DNA from 3 places in the Vibrio penaeicida genome. Region 2 is predicted to be linked to each of the others. Evidence: predicted binding sites of a transcription regulator. Region 2 holds the regulator's gene; each other region holds the start of a gene.
The links. Region 2 encodes CRP, which controls carbon source genes, mostly activating them, when cyclic AMP is high. Its sites were predicted from a motif close to TGTGANNNNNNTCACA; they were not measured.
Positions count from the first base shown of each region.

Region 1: a site for CRP is predicted at 2,368-2,383, ahead of ectA (diaminobutyrate acetyltransferase). Genes of this name have one in related genera too.
Region 3: a site for CRP is predicted at 3,923-3,938, ahead of cytR (DNA-binding transcriptional regulator CytR). Genes of this name have one in related genera too.

Region 1 is NZ_AP025145.1:1,231,295-1,237,488, reverse strand. It holds gene LDO37_RS23785 (ectoine synthase) at 54-440, opposite strand; gene ectB (diaminobutyrate--2-oxoglutarate transaminase) at 450-1,715, opposite strand; gene ectA (diaminobutyrate acetyltransferase) at 1,739-2,266, opposite strand; gene LDO37_RS23770 (4a-hydroxytetrahydrobiopterin dehydratase) at 2,599-2,937, opposite strand; gene phhA (phenylalanine 4-monooxygenase) at 2,947-3,735, opposite strand; gene LDO37_RS23760 (outer membrane beta-barrel protein) at 4,097-4,723, shown strand; gene LDO37_RS23755 (putative bifunctional diguanylate cyclase/phosphodiesterase) at 4,849-6,194, opposite strand, start outside.
Region 2 is NZ_AP025144.1:382,608-388,801, reverse strand. It holds gene LDO37_RS01885 (hydrolase) at 1-429, shown strand, start outside; gene LDO37_RS01880 (YheU family protein) at 445-657, shown strand; gene LDO37_RS01875 (phosphoribulokinase) at 814-1,683, shown strand; gene crp (cAMP-activated global transcriptional regulator CRP) at 1,927-2,559, shown strand; gene rlmB (23S rRNA (guanosine(2251)-2'-O)-methyltransferase RlmB) at 2,657-3,394, opposite strand; gene rnr (ribonuclease R) at 3,412-5,871, opposite strand; gene LDO37_RS01855 (DUF3413 domain-containing protein) at 6,148-6,194, shown strand, end outside.
Region 3 is NZ_AP025144.1:3,809,152-3,815,345, forward strand. It holds gene LDO37_RS17045 (malic enzyme-like NAD(P)-binding protein) at 1-848, opposite strand, end outside; gene rpmE (50S ribosomal protein L31) at 1,116-1,331, opposite strand; gene priA (primosomal protein N') at 1,634-3,835, shown strand; gene cytR (DNA-binding transcriptional regulator CytR) at 4,086-5,090, shown strand; gene LDO37_RS17065 (SPOR domain-containing protein) at 5,201-5,737, shown strand; gene hslV (ATP-dependent protease subunit HslV) at 5,848-6,194, shown strand, end outside.

The DNA.
Region 1 (6,194 bases), on a different replicon from region 2:
TGCGATCTTAACGCATAGCGTGCTTAAGACCGCATGGATATTCGTGGTGCGAGTTACTCTACAATTGGGTATACGCCGTTTTCGTCATGAACTTCGTTGCCAGTAATCGGCGGGTTGAATACACAAGCCATTACCATTTCTTTATCTTTGTACGCTCTTAGGTAGTGCTCATCATGTTTGTCGAGAATGTAAAGCGTACCTGGTTTAATTGGATAAGTTTTACCGCCAATTACCTCGATTTCGCCTTCACCGCTCATGCAGTAAACAGACTCAAGATGATTTTTATAGTGGATGTGAGTTTCCGTATTTTCATAAATAGTAGTGATATGAAACGAAAAGCCCATCTTGTCATCTTTAAGCAACATGCGGACGCTTTCCCAGTTGTCTGATACGACACGGCGCTCGCTGTTTTGACATTCTTCCAAAGTTCTAACAATCATTCTAAATTCCTAAGATGCTTTCTTTACTATCTGTTGAGCGGCTGCTTCAGAAGACGCTTCAAATATTTCTAAGCCTTGAGCCAGTTCAGCCTCTGTAATCGTGAGAGGGCAGAAGAATTTAACAACTTCGTCATTCGGTCCCGCAGTCTCGATGATCATACCGCGATCAAAGCAATTTCGAGTAATAAGACCAGCGACATCAGGGCTTTTACACTCGATACCAATCATCATTCCGCGACCTTTTATTCTTTCAAATAAGTGAGGGAAGTTAAGAAGTGATTGTTCTAAGTGTTTGTGAATTTGGCTAGCGCGTTCAGAGATGTGTTGTTCGAACTGATTGTCTGTCCAATACAGTTCCAACGCTTTTGTTGCGGTAACGAAAGCATGGTTGTTGCCACGAAACGTACCGTTGTGCTCTCCTGGGTTCCAAACATCCAACTCAGGTTTAAGCAGTACAACCGCCATTGGCAAACCAAACCCGCTAATGGATTTAGATAAAGTCACGAGATCAGGCTTGATACCAGAAGGCTCAAAGCTGAAGAATGTACCAGTGCGTCCGCAGCCGGCTTGGATATCGTCGACAATCAGCAAGATTTGATGTTTTTTACAAATGGCGCTCAGTTTTTGCAACCATACGTTGCTGGCAACGTTTAAGCCTCCTTCTCCTTGAACCGCTTCAAGTAGAACGGCAGCAGGCATATCGAGACCACTTGAGTTGTCTGAAAGCATGGTTTCGAATAACGCGAGCCCATCGACGTTGGCATAATTTTCGAAGGGTATACGAGTTACACCAGTGAGCGCCATTCCTGCACCGCCACGGTGGTGTTGGTTACCTGTTGCTGCAAGAGCACCTATAGAACAACCGTGGAATCCGTTCGTAAACGCAACAACGTTTTGTCGACCAGTGAATTTTCTGGCGAGTTTTAATGCAGCTTCGACCGCATTGGTTCCAGTAGGACCAGTGAACTGCACTTTATAGTCCAGATTGCGTGGTGCAAAGATATGCATGTCTAATGCGTGTAGAAATTCCGCTTTGGCTTCAGAATGCATGTCTAAGCCATGTGTAATGCCGTCGTTAGCTATGTATGTCAGTAAAGCATCTTTCAAAACTGGGTTGTTATGTCCGTAGTTTAGAGACCCTGCGCCAGCAAGAAAATCTAAATACTTATTGTTATTTTCTGTTTCTAGCCAACTACCTTGCGCTTTTTGAAAAACAACTGGAAAGTTATTTGAATAGGATCTGACTTTAGATTCCTTTTTCTTAAAGATATCCATTGTGGGACCGCTTTTTCCTTGGGTTAAATTTTAAGTAGAGGGATGCGATACAAATATTCGGTATCGTGCTTGCCTTTGAAATGTTCGGCTTCATCCAAAAATATGGTTTTGCTTCCGGTGTTCCCGTTTTCTTTATCTAATTTCTTAAACAGACTCCAAGAAGCCTGATTTGATTCGGTAATCGTCGTTTCCACGCACTCTATCGCTTTCAAGCTTTCTCTTTTCAATAGCGCTTTCAACATTGAAAATGCCAGCCCTTTTCCCCTGTGATTTGGGGAGACGGCAACTTGCCAAACAAACAAGTCCTTCGGTGAGCTAGGTTTACAATAACCGGAAATGAACCCCGCCAGTTCACCATCAAATTCAGCGACGATACATGTGTCTTTGAAGTGAAAGGACTGTAAGAAATTACAATAGGAGGAGTTGGTGTCTAGAGGAGGACAGCTCTCTATAAGCTGGTGAATATCATCGCCGTCCTTTTTGTTTGGGTTGCGAAATATCCACTTTGTTTTTGCCTTGTCTAATTCTACCCATGGGGCTGCAATTGTCATTTGATGCCACACATTCCTTTAGAGGTCTAAACATTATTGCTTCGCAGAAGGGTACATTATTTAGAGATCAAATCAAGCTGAACTCATTTTATTAGTATTAATGAGATCACTGTCACGCATTATGTGATTAGAATGGTTGAATTCTAAAGTTTAGTGTACGAACTAAAAGGTGACGTATTTGTCACTAGAGAATCATCTGGGGGTCAAATTAGCGCTAATATCGAGCGCTTTTGATTATGTGGCTTATGGGTAAAGGGGGAATTGTTTGAGGACGAGGGAGCGTCATAACCTCGAGGCTTACAATGCAAACCTGAGGTTACGAGTAAAACTGTTTAGAGCAGCGAATCTGTTTTTGCTGCGCAGATAAAATCATTTTTATGGAGACCTTTGATCGAGTGACTCCACCATTGAACGGTCACTTTTCCCCATTCGGTTGTCAGTGCTGGATGGTGCCCTTCTTCTTCAGCCATATCACCAATGCGATTAGTAAACGCTAAAGCGAGTTTAAAGTTTTTAAATGTATAGACTCTTTCGAGTTGTGAAATACCGTTCACATTGATGAGTCGCCAATCGGGGATTTGGCTTAATAACTCCTTGGCTTCTTCGGTTTCAACTTGTGGCGCATCAAAACGGCACGCTTCGCAAGATGACTCTAACAGTGCTTCTGACATGATTTTTCCTTAATCGTGTTCAAGTTCATACATGGGCGAATGTAGACCCAGTGATTTGGCGTGTTTAATAAGCGACATAATATCAAGATTAGCTATGTCGAAAAGCTCGCTAATTTTGTCGATGTAAAAGTATTTTGGTTGCATGATGTTGATTCGGTATGGGGTTCGCAAAACATCAAGTGGGTTTAGTGGAGCGAATACGGGCTGGTCGCTGTAAACGTATTGAGTTTCACCTGGGCTAGAAAGTATTCCACCACCATATATGCTGACTCCGCTGCTATTTTTAATCAGGCCAAATTCGACTGTGAACCAATACAAACGGGCAAGATAAACTCTGTCTTCTTTAGAAGCCTTTAGCCCTAATTTACCGTAAGAGTGGGTAAAAGCAGCAAAGGCTGGGTGAGTCAGCATCGCACAATGACCAAATATTTCATGGAAAATATCAGGTTCTTGAAGGTATTCCATTTCTTCTCTTTTACGAATAAAAGTGGCAACTGGAAACTTTCGTTCAGACAACATTTCGAAAAACTTGTCGAAGCTTATTAAGGCCGGTACCGCTTCGCATTGCCACCCCGTTTCTGAAGAGAGTACAGAATTAATTTCGTGAAGTTGTGGAATACGTTCCTGTGGAAGGTTTAGCTTATTTAGTCCTTCCATGTACTCATGGCACGCTCTGTTTTTAATACAGTTAAGTTGCCTGTGAATGAGTGTCTGCCACACGCTATTTTCTTCGTCAGTCCACCGAATGACACCGTTTTCGTCCGCTTTCTTTGATTGATATTTGCTCTGCTTAGTCATAAGTCACCACGATGTTGCAAATATGTTGCGTTGATGTGGTAACTATCGATGAAAAGTAAATGGTCGTCTACAAATCCACCAATTTCTCGAAATCATAATCTGTAACAATTAATTTACATGCGCATTTAAACGCCTGAGCCTAGTTAGTACCGAGGATAATAAGGTGTTCTAAATCACGTAATGAAAATAAGAGGTAATTTGTTCAGCGAAAATTCATAAATCACTCTATTGATATGCATATAAGTTGTGTAGAATCTCGCGCGCTCAATCAATCATGAGAATTTGGTGCCATTGTTGGAAGATTTTCTTGCAAAGCTCAACTTCTTTAAACATAACCCAGTCAGATTATTTGGATATTGTTTTGAAAAAACAGTTTGCTTTAGTTTTTGCCAGTGCAGTCGCATTATCCTCACATGCTAGTGCAGAAAAGCGCCCAGAGGCTTATCAATTATTTACTGCCAAGGTTGGCGGATCCAGTTTCCAGTCTAAAGTGGCGAGTGTTGGCGATTATGAATTGGTAGGGCGATCTTTGTCGCTTGAATACTCGCGTATGACCTCAAGTTGGGCTGAGGCGGAGGATATTTATTTGGGCGTTGCGCTGTCTGGCGATATTCATTACAACTCAAAGAAAAAGTCAGACACGTCTTCCCTTTACGAAGTGGAAGAAATTAGCTCTGTTGTTTTGAACGCAGCGCCAAAAATAACGTATTCGCTAACAGACTGTATCGATATCTACGGCAGCGCTGGTTTATCTTATGGGTATGTCGAAGCGTTGGAATACAAAAAAACGTTAACGGTTGATAAAGATTCCAAACCAAAAGCAAAAGGCTTCGGGTACATGTGGGCAATTGGAAGCGCCTACCGATTGGATAACAATTTTGAGTTCGGTGCTGAGTTACGTGGTAACCACCTATCGCTTAAGAAGGATGGGAAAGAAGGGGATGCAAACCTATATGCCTTATACGTGACTATGGGGTACGAGTTTTAATCCATTAATAAACCCTATTTAAACTCGTTATCACTTTTGTAAACGGTGATATTTGAGTCGACAATCAAACTTGCAGTAACTGGCGCGATTTTGTCTATCCAATTTTTTTAGCTAATTTGGATTTACTAGATGGCGCTTTTTAGTTGATGCTGTTTTGTCCAGTAAACAATATTGTCTATTGTTTGTGCCCGACCATTAATGAACCCTTGTACATAGTCACAGTTCGCAGTGTCGAGCAATGCCATCAGTTCTGTTTCTTCAACGCCTTCAGCAATTACGGTGCAGTTCAGCCCATGTGCCAACGAAATAGATGAGCGGACAATGGCATGGTCAGAATCGCTCCTGTGCATGCCAGATACAAAGGAGCGGTCAATTTTAATTTGATCGATCGGGAGCTCTCTTAGCAACGTTAGCGAAGAGTAACCTGTACCGAAGTCATCTAAACTGATCTTAAAACCGATCGCCCTCAGTGCATCTAATACTTGTTTAGTATTGTTCAAATCTTTAAGCATATTGCTTTCCGTCACTTCTAGAACAAGTCGGCTAGGATTGATTTGGTCGCTGTCCACCAATTGTTTGAGATTGTTAAATAGCGCTCGGCTATTTAAGTCTTTAGCTGACAGGTTTAAGTGAATACTGGCGTCGATCCCTGATTCATTAAAGATTTGCATATCAAGTATTACTTGATTAACCACCCAATCTGTAATGTCGCGAATAATATGCGACTGTTCTGCAATTGGAATGAATTTTTCGGGTGAAATGAACGTACCGTCGGGTTGAGGCCACCGAATTAACGCTTCGTAACCGTACAGAGAGTTGTACCTAGTGTTGACGATAGGCTGGTAGTGAAGCTCAAATTCTTGATTGTGCAGTGCGGACGTTAGCTGGCTGGATATGGCGAGTTGTTCTTTGGCTTTATCCGCTAGATGGCTTGAGTAGAAATACAAACCGCAACCGGAGCGCTTTGCTTCATACATTGCAACATCGGCTTGCTTGAGGATCTGATCTTTCTCTGTGCTGTATTCCGGGTAAATACTGACGCCAGTACTGATGGAGGTAATGATGCTGTATTCACCAAGATTGAATGGGTGGCTCAACTCCTCTGATATTTCATAATAAAGTTCTTCAATAGGCTTTCGACCACCAGTTCGTAAAATTATGACGAACTCGTCCCCCCCGATTCGAGAGAAAAAAGCCTGTTTAGGCAACACCATACTCAATCTTTGGCTTATTTGCTGGAGTAACATATCCCCAAATTGGTGACCCATTGCATCATTCACGTATTTAAAATTGTTTACATCAAACAACAACACAGAAAATGGTGTTCTCCGCTCAATGCGTTTGTCGAGTTGACGCATGCAAAACTGACGATTGGGCAGTTTGGTTAAAGAATCGTGAAGCGCGTTATAGCGCTCCAGTTGAGCTATATCGTCAATCTGATTGATGCTTTTTTGACTGTAGTTGACGACTA
Region 2 (6,194 bases):
GCCGTCGCTAAGCTGCCCTTAGTTCAGAAAGTCTTGCCCCTGACAGAAAGAGAAGTCAACGAGATTGATTCCATGTTTGATTTCGATGACGTCATTACCTCTCGCTTACATGGGTTTGAGGATGCACACCATTATTATCAAACCTGTTCTGGGCTTCCGATGCTCAAAAGAATTCGGATTCCAACGGACATCATTCATGCACAAGACGATCCTTTCATGACAGAAGCGGTGATTCCAACTACGCCTCTTCCCAAACACGTAAAGTACCACTTGCTCCCTAAAGGCGGGCATGTAGGATTTGTTAGTGGTCACCTCTTTAAGCCAACATTTTGGTTAGAAGAAGCATTACCAGAACGTTTTTCTCATTACTTAAAAGAGGAAGCCTGTAACGCGCAGAGTGCGATTAATGGTAAGATTGCGACGACATAAAATTTTGAGGTATTTATGATCGTCCCTTGGGAACAAATTGAGACTGATACACTCACGAATTTAATTAAAGAGTTCGTACTAAGAGAAGGTACTGATTACGGTGCCAGTGAAATCAGCCTAAATGAAAAAGTGGACCATGTGCGTGCTCAACTGCAAAGTGGTCAAGCGGTTGTCGTGTTTTCTGAGCTTCATGAAACGGTTGATATACAAGTACATCCCAGTCGCTGAAATCAAGCGTTGATTCAAGCTCCGATTCATTGAGTTCAAGTAAAAGTGCCCCCTAATGGGTGTTTCATTCGATTACGTGATTAGGGCAGTGTTTATTATTTATACCGCTTCCCCTACACTGATTCCCTATAACGATAACTAGAGACAAGGACAGTCATGTCAGCAAAACACCCTATCATTGCCGTTACAGGCTCGTCAGGCGCGGGAACCACCACCACTTCTGAAGCGTTTCGCAAGATGTTCAATATGATGAATGTCAAATCAGCGTTAGTCGAAGGAGATAGCTTTCACCGATTTACGCGCCCAGAGATGGACGTGGAAATTCGCAAAGCAAAAGAGCAAGGTCGACATATAAGCTATTTTGGTCCTCAAGCAAACGACTTCCCCGCATTGGAGCAGTTTTTCCGAACTTACGGTGAAAAAGGTTCGGGACAAGTTAGGCGTTATTTACACTCATTTGATGAAGCGGTACCTTACAACCAAATGCCCGGTACATTTACTCCGTGGCAACAACTGCCTGAAAACTCGGATGTTCTATTCTACGAGGGGTTACATGGCGGCGTAATGGATGGCGATGTCAATGTATCCCAACATGTTGATCTACTGATTGGCATGGTACCGATTGTAAACCTCGAATGGATCCAGAAGTTTGTGCGAGACACACGCGACAGAGGGCACTCTAAAGAAGCGGTTACAGACTCTATAGTGCGTTCGATGGACGACTATTTAAACTACATTACGCCACAATTTTCGCGTACACACATAAACTTTCAGCGTGTCCCTACTGTAGATACTTCTAATCCTCTTGCCGCAAAAGGCATCCCTAGTTTAGATGAAAGTTTTGTTGTCATCCGACTTCGCGGCATTAAAAACGTCGACTATCCATACCTACTGTCTATGATTCAAGGGTCATTCATGTCGCGTCATAACACGCTTGTTGTACCCGGCGGGAAGATGAGTTTTGCCATGGAACTGATCGTCCAACCGATACTTCAACAACTCATCGAAACCGGTAAAATCGGCTAGTGATAAAAAGAAAAGTATGCAAAGTTGCCATAGCGTGATCATGTGCACATTTTTGCTTAGATAAACCCAGCCGTGTACCGATCAAAGTCAAGAAATCGTTTCAGAAAAAGGATACTATTTCTAACCGAAACATATGATAGCTTGCAGCATCAACTATAACACCCTATTCTAAATGACCAGTTCAATCTGGCTCAGTCGATACGGAAAGCTGCTGAGCAAACCCTGCAGAGGAAGAAAGATATTATGGTTCTAGGTAAACCTCAAACCGATCCAACATTAGAGTGGTTCCTTTCACACTGTCATATTCACAAGTACCCTTCTAAGAGTACTCTGATTCATGCGGGTGAAAAGGCAGAGACCCTGTACTACATCGTGAAAGGTTCTGTTGCCGTGCTTATCAAGGATGAAGAAGGCAAAGAGATGATCTTGTCTTACCTCAACCAAGGCGATTTCATTGGTGAACTTGGTCTATTTGAAGAAGACCAAGAACGTACCGCTTGGGTACGTGCAAAAACACCATGTGAAGTAGCAGAAATTTCGTTTAAGAAGTTCCGTCAGTTAATTCAAGTTAACCCTGATATTCTGATGCGCCTTTCTTCTCAAATGGCTAACCGTCTTCAAACTACTAGCCAAAAAGTAGGCGATCTTGCTTTCCTAGACGTTACTGGCCGTATCGCTCAGACACTTCTGAACTTAGCGAAACAACCAGATGCGATGACGCACCCAGATGGCATGCAAATCAAGATTACACGCCAGGAAATTGGTCAGATTGTTGGCTGTTCACGTGAAACCGTTGGTCGTATCTTGAAGATGCTGGAAGAGCAAAACCTGATTTCAGCACACGGTAAAACTATCGTGGTATACGGAACGCGTTAATAAAGAAAGCGTTTCGATTAAGAATAAAAAAAACCACCAACATCGTTGGTGGTTTTTTATTTCTTTTGCTTATCTCTGATGAAGAGGGCAACAAGCTCTAAAGAGAGCGTTGCCTTACCGCTTCAAACAAGCAAATTCCAGAAGCTACTGAAACATTCAGGCTAGACACACTTCCAGCCATCGGGATCTTAATCAAGTCATCACACGTTTCACGCGTCAAACGTCGCATACCATCACCTTCTGCCCCCATAACAACCGCCAATGGACCAGAAAGCTTCGCTTGATAAATGTCGTGAGTGGCTTCACCTGCCGTCCCCACAAACCAAACACCTTGTTCTTGCAACGCGCGCATGGTTCGAGCGAGATTGGTGACTCGCACTAACGGTACCGTCTCTGCTGCGCCACATGCGACCTTACTTACCGTTGCCGTTAAAGGAGATGAACGATCCTTAGGAACGATAACAGCGGCAACACCAGCCGCATCGGCATTCCTTAAACAAGCACCCAGGTTATGTGGGTCTGTTACGCCATCTAATACCAATAAAAGCGGCTGTTCGTGTTGAGCTAAGATTCCATCTAAGTCATTTTCATTCCATTGCTTAGCGGGTTTAACACGTGCAATGATACCTTGATGGCTTGCACCACTGGCTTTGTCATCCAACGCTTTTCTGCCCATTTGCTGAATGGATACTCCAACATTTTGCAATTCATTCAGCAACGGCAGCAGTCGCTCGTCTTGACGACCTTTTAAAACGTATGCCTCAATAAAGCGCACCGGATCTTTTTCCAGCACCGCTTTTACGGCATGAATGCCATAAATAAATTCGTTACTCATTACCTGACCTGTTCAGATTATTTCTGTTTTCCCTGAGACTTTCGATTTTTCGCTCGGGACTTCTTCTTGCGCGCTTTTTCAGATTTACTCTTCTTTTTCGCAGAGGAAGGCTCTTTCGAACCATCGGGACGCTTAGTTGGTTCAACCATCGCTTTCGCTTTTGCACCCGGCTTTCTCGATTTTACTGTTGCCTTCTTTTTACTGTGCGCTTTTTTATCAGACTGCGCCGCACGCTTCTTGGCTGTTTTGCCTTTTCCGCGTAGCTTACGGCTTGTTTCGACCAATTCAAAGTCAATTTGACGATCGTCTAAATTCACCGACAACACTTTTACTTTTACAGCATCGCCTAAACGATAGATATTACCGAAGCTTTCACCAATAAGCCTTTGACCAATCGGATCAAATTGATAGTAATCATTTGCAAGGGAAGAGATATGCACAAGACCATCAATGTGAAGCTCAGTTAGACGTACAAAAAAACCAAAGCCCGTAACATTGGCAATCACGCCATCCAACTCTTCACCGACATGATCTTGCATGTATTCACATTTCAGCCAATCTGACACGTCACGCGTGGCATCATCAGCACGACGTTCGGTCATGGAGCACTGCTCACCATACACATCCATATCATCAAAGGAGTAATGGAAACCACCAGTTGGGGTCCAGCGATCGGTATTGCGACCTTCTTCCTTGGCAATCAGGTACTTAATAGCACGATGCAGTAACAGATCGGGGTAGCGACGAATAGGCGATGTAAAGTGCGCGTATCGTTTTAGTGCCAGTCCAAAGTGACCCGCATTGTCAGCATTGTAAACCGCTTGCTTCATTGAACGGAGCAGCATGGTTTGAATAAGCTCTTTATCCTGACGCTCACCGATTTGTTTCATCAGGCTGGCGTAATCTGTAGGAGAAGGTTCTAAGCCACCCGTTAGGTTAAGCCCAAGCTCACCAAGGAAATCTCGAAAACCTTGCAGGCGCTCTTCTCCAGGAGTTTCGTGGATACGATACAGCGAAGGCTCTTTTGCTTTTTCAACCAAAGATGCCGAGGCAATATTGGCTAAAATCATGCATTCTTCGATGATCTTATGCGCGTCATTCCGAACCACTGGCTCAATGCGATCAATCTTACGGTCCGGGTTGAAGATAAACTTAGCTTCTACTGTTTCAAATTCAATGGCGCCACGACTATCACGAGCTTGCTTCAGAACGCCATACATTTTATGAAGCTCTTCTAGATGCGAAACCAGTGGTTGGTAACGTTCGCGGAGTTCTTCATCTCCATCCAAGATAGCACCAACTTTGTTGTACGTTAGGCGAGCATGAGAATTCATGACGGCTTCGTAGTGCTTGTATCCAGATAACTTCCCTGAAGCAGAAATCGTCATTTCGCATACCATGCACAAACGATCAACTTGCGGGTTTAAGGAGCACAGCCCGTTAGACAGCACCTCAGGGAGCATAGGAACAACCTGCGACGGAAAATAAACGGAGTTACCTCGATTGATGGCTTCTTTATCCAGAGCTGTATTCGGTCGAACATAATAGCTCACATCTGCAATCGCCACCCAAAGACGCCAACCGCCGCTTCGCTTCGCTTCGCAGTAAACAGCATCATCGAAATCTCGAGCGTCCTCTCCATCTATAGTGACCAATGGCAATTCACGTAAATCGACTCGCCCTTTCTTTGCTTCTTCTGGGACGTGTTCCGTTAGGTCGGCAATTTGTTTGTCGACCTCTTCCGGCCAAACATCAGGAATTTGATGGGTCCGAATGGCAATTTGAGTTTCCATACCTGGTGCCATATTTTCACCAAGCACTTCCAATATTTTTCCTGTCATACCTCGAGAGCGGCTTGCACGGCTTGTAATTTCGATAACGACAACATTTCCCATCCGAGCTCTACAACGGTGCTCTTTAGGAATAAGGATATCTTGGCTGATTCGGGAATCATCAGGCACCACATACGAGTACTCGTGCTCCATAAAGTAACGCCCAACAATTTGGGTCTTGCGCTCTTCCAATATCCGAACAAGGCGCCCTTCTTTACGACCGCGCTTATCTGTCCCCGTCGGCTGTACCAATACGTAATCACCATGGATGATGGTTTTCATCTGATGATGAGGCAGCAAAATATCATTATCTCTTCCTTTGCTACCTTCTGGTCTTACCCATCCAAATCCGTCTTTGTGTCCAATCACATGCCCTTTAGCCAGCTCAAGTTTTTCTGGCAATACGTAACATTGACGGCGAGTAAATACCAACTGCCCATCACGCTCCATCGCACGTAAACGTCGACGAAGCCCTTCATACTGCTCTTCCCCTTTCAGCTCCAGTGCATCAAATAAATCGTTTCGATTCATCGGCACATTTGCCTGAGTCAGGAATTCAATAATGAACTCCCGGCTAGGAATCGGGTTTTCATATTTACCGGATTCGCGCTCAGCAAAAGGATCAATAGGAGTGTTTTGAGACATAAGCAGGCCTGCTATAGATTGGATAGATCTTAAGTATATCTAAATCTGACGGTTACCGACAGCGCACACCGCTTTCTCAGGAAATATATCGCCACGTACGAGCAATCCACTACAAGTCAGTTATCCGTCATATTGGTCAATTTGTGACAATTCAGCGGCACATATATTCAGCTAAACAAAAGTTAGGCAATATATAAACAAAGCAAATACCTGCTTGAAACTTTGTATGGTTCTTTTGTAAGATGCGCGACTCTCTTTGTTCGTCCAATAATATTTATGTCATTTTCTAAACTTCGCGAGAATCTTCGCTTTAACTCGCGGTG
Region 3 (6,194 bases), 710 kb from region 2:
TTATCCGCCATCAACTTTAGAGCTTCTGCAGGCAACAAATCAGGGCCAGACACACCTAAGAAAAGGTCGGCACCCTCAATAACATCTTCCAACGTGCGCTTATCTGTATTGTTCGCAAACAGCTGCTTGTATTCATTCAGGTCATCACGGCGAGTATGAATCACACCTTTACGATCCAGCATGTAGATTTTTTCGCGCTGTGCGCCACATTTGATCAGCAGTTCCATGCACGCAACGGCAGCAGCCCCCGCACCTAAACAAACAATTGTCGCATCTTCGAGTTTCTTATCTTGAAGTTCAATCGCATTCAACATACCGGCAGCCGTCACAATAGCCGTGCCGTGTTGGTCGTCATGAAAGATGGGAACATCACAACGCTCGATAAGTCGCTGCTCAATTTCAAAGCAATCTGGCGCTTTAATGTCTTCTAAGTTAATGCCGCCAAACGTATCGGCAATGTTGGCGACGGTATCAACAAATTCATCAATCGTGCGATGTTTCACTTCGATATCGATGGAATCAAGACCAGCAAAACGCTTAAAAAGAAGCGATTTACCTTCCATCACAGGTTTGGACGCTAGTGGTCCTAGGTTACCCAACCCAAGAATGGCTGTACCGTTAGAAATGACAGCCACCATATTACCTTTGGCAGTGTACTTATAAACATTGTCAGCATTTTGCGCGATCTCACGTACAGGTTCGGCTACGCCAGGGCTGTAAGCCAGCGCGAGGTCTTCTACTGTATTGGCTGGCTTGGTGAGTTCGACGGAAATTTTACCGGGAGTAGGTTGAGCGTGATAATCCAGAGCTTGTTGGCGAAAATCTTGTTGGCTGTTGTCTTCAGACATGTGGGGACGTTCCAATTATTGTTTTTTGAGTAGGTAAAAGGTGTTTCTTGCATTGTTAGCTGAAGCCGACCGCAAATTTAACTTCAACTCTTTATTATACTAAAGTATGACTTGCAATCTTCATAGATTGCCAGCGTCAAAGAAAGGTCATTTTGAAAGAGCTAAGACCACTTAACCGAGAGCTAAATCAAAAAACATTTATTTCATGAACGAAAAAAGGACGCCGAGGCGTCCTTTTCAAATTTGGTCAGTATTACGAATTCGTAATTACTTGCTGCTAAGAGCACCAAAACGCTTGTTGAAGCGATCAACACGGCCGCCAGTATCAACGATACGCTGCTTACCAGTGTAGAACGGGTGACATTTGTCACATACGTCTAGGTGGATAGAATCTTTGTCTAGAGTTGTTTTGAACTCAAAAGTGTTGCCACAAGAACATGTTGCTGCAACAGCTTTGTATTCTGGGTGAATACCTACTTTCATGGGATAACCTCAAATTGGGCCGTGTCGCCATCCGATTCTATGCCGGACACCACACGTAGTTTCAGATAAATCGATGCGGAATGACCACATCATCAAGGCGCAGTATAGTAATGAAACATTTAGGTAGGATCAACCTATTTGGCAGTTTTTTCGCCAACTATTTTTGATTTAGAGGCAGTTTTCACCCGTTTACCCTACGGGTAAGAAAATTCGAGTTTAGCCAGATTTGATGGATAGGTTACTTAGCGAATCTTACTCAGTTATACTCACTTTATTCCTATCAGGTTCTTTATAAAAGATTTATGCGCCCTTCTATTGCCAGAGTCGCTTTGCCCGTACCATTGGACAAGCAATTTGATTACCTAATTGCCCCCCATCAATTTCCAGTGATTGGCGGTCGCGTGAGCGTACCTTTTGGCAGGCAAACTTTGGTTGGTATTGTAACGGAGCTCGTCAGCCAGTCTGAGTTTCCCGTTCATCAGCTAAAGGGAATTAAAGCAGTACTTGATGAGTCACCGGTTTGGCAAGGTTCTCTGTACGCATTACTGCAGTGGTGCAGCCAATTTTATCTCTATCCACTAGGTGACACGTTAGCGAATGCTATGCCTGCTTTATTAAGGAAGGGAAAGCCTGCCAACTTCAGTACTTTAAAAGAATGGGTTATTACTTCCTCTGGTAAAGACCAAATCATGAGCGGGTTTGGTCGAGCCGTTCAGCAAGCAAAAGCAATGCACTTACTCGCAAACGGAACTGTTCCCCATCAAGTGATGCTCGACAACGAAATATCCAGCCAGGTATTGAAAACCTTGCAAGAGAAAGGCTGGGTAGAACAAATAGAAAGTAAGCCTGTTGCCTTAGATTGGACAAAGCAAGTAGAAAGCACTGAGGAAAAGCCCAAGCTCAACGAAGAGCAATCTGTTGCGATTGCAGCTGTAAATAGCCATAAGGACTTTGGCTGTTTTCTGTTGGAAGGGGTTACTGGTTCGGGTAAAACCGAAGTTTACTTGAATATGATTAAGCCCGTTCTCGATAAAGGAAGGCAGGCACTGGTTTTGGTACCAGAGATTGGATTAACACCGCAAACCATCAATCGATTCAAACGTCGCTTTAATGTCCCAGTAGAAGTTATTCATTCAGGATTAAACGATACCGAACGTTTGAATGCTTGGTTAGCGGCACGTGATAAACACGCCGGTATTGTCATCGGGACTCGCTCTGCATTACTGACGCCGTTTGCCGATCTTGGCATCATCATTGTCGACGAAGAACACGACGCTTCATATAAACAACAAGACAGTTTGCGTTATCACGCTAGAGATGTTGCGGTGATGCGAGCGGCTAAAGAGAAGATTCCTGTCATATTAGGCAGTGCAACCCCTGCTCTCGAAACTCTCCACAATGCATTGAATGGTAAATATCATCACTTAACCTTGGCTAACCGCGCTGGTGCCGCCATGCCCACAACCAATAAAGTGCTGGACGTAAAAGGGCTATACCTTGAGAGCGGCTTATCCGCCCCATTGATTGCCGAAATGCGCAAGCACTTAACGGCTGGCAACCAAGTCATGCTATTCCTCAATCGCCGAGGCTACTCACCTGCCCTCATGTGTCATGAATGTGGGTGGATTGCCGAATGCCACCGTTGCGATGCCTACTATACATTTCATCAAAATAGTCGAGAAATGCGATGCCACCACTGTGGTGCTCAACATCCAGTCTTGCATCAGTGCCAAGGCTGCGGCTCGACACAATTGGTATCCGTCGGTGTTGGCACAGAGCAGTTGGAAGAACAACTTGCCAGCTTGTTTCCCGAATTCAAAGCAATCCGAATAGACAGGGACAGTACCCGACGTAAAGGCAGCCTAGAGAGTGCCTTGAAATCCATTCGGAATAACGAATATCAAATCCTGATTGGCACGCAAATGCTGGCGAAAGGTCACCATTTTCCAGACGTCACGCTCGTTGCGCTGATTGATGTTGATAGCTCGTTGTACAGCAGTGACTTTAGAGCTTCCGAAAGGCTAGCTCAGCTCTTTATTCAAGTGGCAGGGCGTGCAGGTCGAGCCAGCAAAGCAGGGGAAGTCATCTTACAAACACACCATCCTGAACATCAGTTACTGCAAGCTCTTCTTCATAAAGGGTATGGACATTTTGCTCAAACAGCACTTGAAGAAAGGAAGCTTGCCTTACTGCCACCTTACACTTTTCTTACCTTATTTCGCGCTGAAGCAAATCATGAAGAAACGGGTGAGCAATTCCTAAGACAAGTAAGACAAACCATTGAATCTAATCCAATTTTCAACAGAGAATGCATGGTATTAGGTCCAATGCCCGCACCATTAGCTAGACGCGCTGGCAAGTCGCGTTGGCAACTAATATTGCAAGCTCCGTCACGATCTTTAATGCAAAAATTGTTGTACAGTTCAAAGGTCGTCATAGACGCACTGCCATTGGCAAAAAAAGTGCGATGGACAACCGATATTGAGCCCCAAGATCTTAGTTAGAAGTAAAATCTCTGTAAATTGATGTGATGTCAGTTCTGTTACTCAACGGTATTTTGTAGCTAGTTTGAGAAAATGAATATGATCCTATGTGATTGATGTCACGCTACTTATGCAAAATTTGTTAATCTGCCCGTAAATTAATCTTAATTTAGAGCATAAAATATCCAATAAAAAAGTTGCTCACGTCAGCGCTAGATATAAATCTTATAGATGCTATTACAGCCATGAAAAATAAAGAGGACAACTTACTATGGCGACAATGAAGGATGTTGCCCAGCTAGCAGGAGTTTCTACTGCAACCGTATCACGAGCTCTGATGAACCCTGAGAAGGTTTCATCTACTACGCGTAAACGTGTAGAGAGCGCCGTTTTGGAAGCTGGTTATTCACCGAATTCACTGGCAAGAAACTTACGACGTAATGAATCCAAAACCATCGTTGCAATTGTACCTGACATCTGTGACTCCTATTTCACTGAGATCATTCGTGGCATTGAAGATGTAGCTGTGGAAAATGGATATCTCGTACTGTTGGGGGACAGCGGTCAGCAAAAGAAACGAGAAAGCTCGTTGGTCAACTTGGTTTTCACTAAACAAGCCGATGGCATGTTGCTTTTGGGTACGCACTTGCCATTCGATGTCAGCAAACCGGAACAAAAAAACCTGCCACCACTGGTGATGGCTTGTGAATTTGCACCGGAACTGGAATTGCCGACAGTCCATATTGATAACCTAACATCTTCTTTCGAGGCGGTGAACTATTTGACGCAAATGGGCCACTCCAAGATTGCTCAGATTTCAGGGCCAGACGATGCTGCGCTTTGCCAGTTTAGAAACCAAGGGTATCAGCAAGCGCTGAGAAGAGCTGGCATAACGATGAACCCCACTTATAAAGAGATGGGAGATTTCACCTTTGAGTCTGGTCACAAGGCAGTCACCAAATTGCTTTCGTTACCAGAGCCACCAACCGCTGTTTTCTGTCATAACGACGCCATGGCAATTGGAGCAATCAAAGGAGCAAAAGCCGCAGGATTAAAAGTACCTCAAGATTTATCCGTTGTAGGCTTCGATGATATTCAGTTTGCTGAATTCTGCGACCCTCCACTAACGACCATCACGCAGCCACGCTATGAAATCGGTCGACAAGCCATGCTGATGCTGCTTGAAATCTTGAAAGGTCGTGACGTTCACGCAGGTTCACGCCTGTTGGAAACACACTTGAAAATCCGAGAAAGCGCCGCTCCACCAAGAACTTAACACGTCGAAAGTGGACTCACCTGCAAGCTTTTCACTGGTAACACTGGTTTTCCAGAGCAATTCTGGATTACCATGTTACCCGTTTTTTATTGACTGCAAGCTGTTAAACCGTGGCAAATAAAGATTACGTAAGAAGAGGGCGTGGGCAAAAGAAGCCTACCAGAAAACAAACATCCAATAAGAAGCCGTGGAAAGCAGGTCTTATCGCCATTTTACTTGCTGGCGGGTTTGGTTATGGGCTTTATATACTCAGCCAAGATCCTGAACCACCCAAACCTCAGATTGCTCAGAAACCGAAGAAACCGGTGAGCAAACCTAAACCACTGCCACCACCACCTGAAGAAAAGTGGGAATACGTCGATTCACTTCCAAAGCGAGAAGTGCAAGTCGAAGCCAAAGAGCAAGTGGTGTCGGAGATTCCATATATAATGCAATGCGGAGCCTATAAAACGCTCGCGCAAGCAGAAGCACGTAAAGTAGATATAGCCTTTCAAGGCATCAGCAGTAAGATCCGTAAAAAGGAAGGCAGTAGCTGGTATCGTGTCGTGCTCGGACCGTATGTTAAAAAACGCGATGCAGAGCGCGATCGTCACAAACTTCAGCGCGCCAAGATAGAGCCTTGTGCCATCTGGAAAGAGTCGCAATAGAACACTGCGTTCATGACTAAATTCACAAGGGAGCCGTTGGCTCCCTTGTTTTTTTATCTCCAGCCCTCATATCCGAGTTATATCGCGAGCGAATTAATAGGTTAATAAAAGTGACTACTATCGTATCTGTACGCCGAAATAATAAAGTCGTCATCGCCGGAGACGGTCAAGTATCGTTGGGTAACACCGTAATGAAAGGCAACGCAAAGAAAGTGCGCCGCCTCTACAATAATAAAGTACTAGCTGGATTTGCCGGCGGTACGGCAGACGCCTTCACTCTTTTCGAGAGATTTGAAAGCAAACTGCAAATGCATCAAGGTCACCTAACAAAAGCGGCCGTTGAATTGGCAAAAGACTGGCGCAGTGACCGCGCATTAAGAAAACTTGAAGCTCTACTCGCCGTAGCGGATGAAACAGCCTCGCTTATCATCACTGGTAATGGTGATGTGGTTCAGCC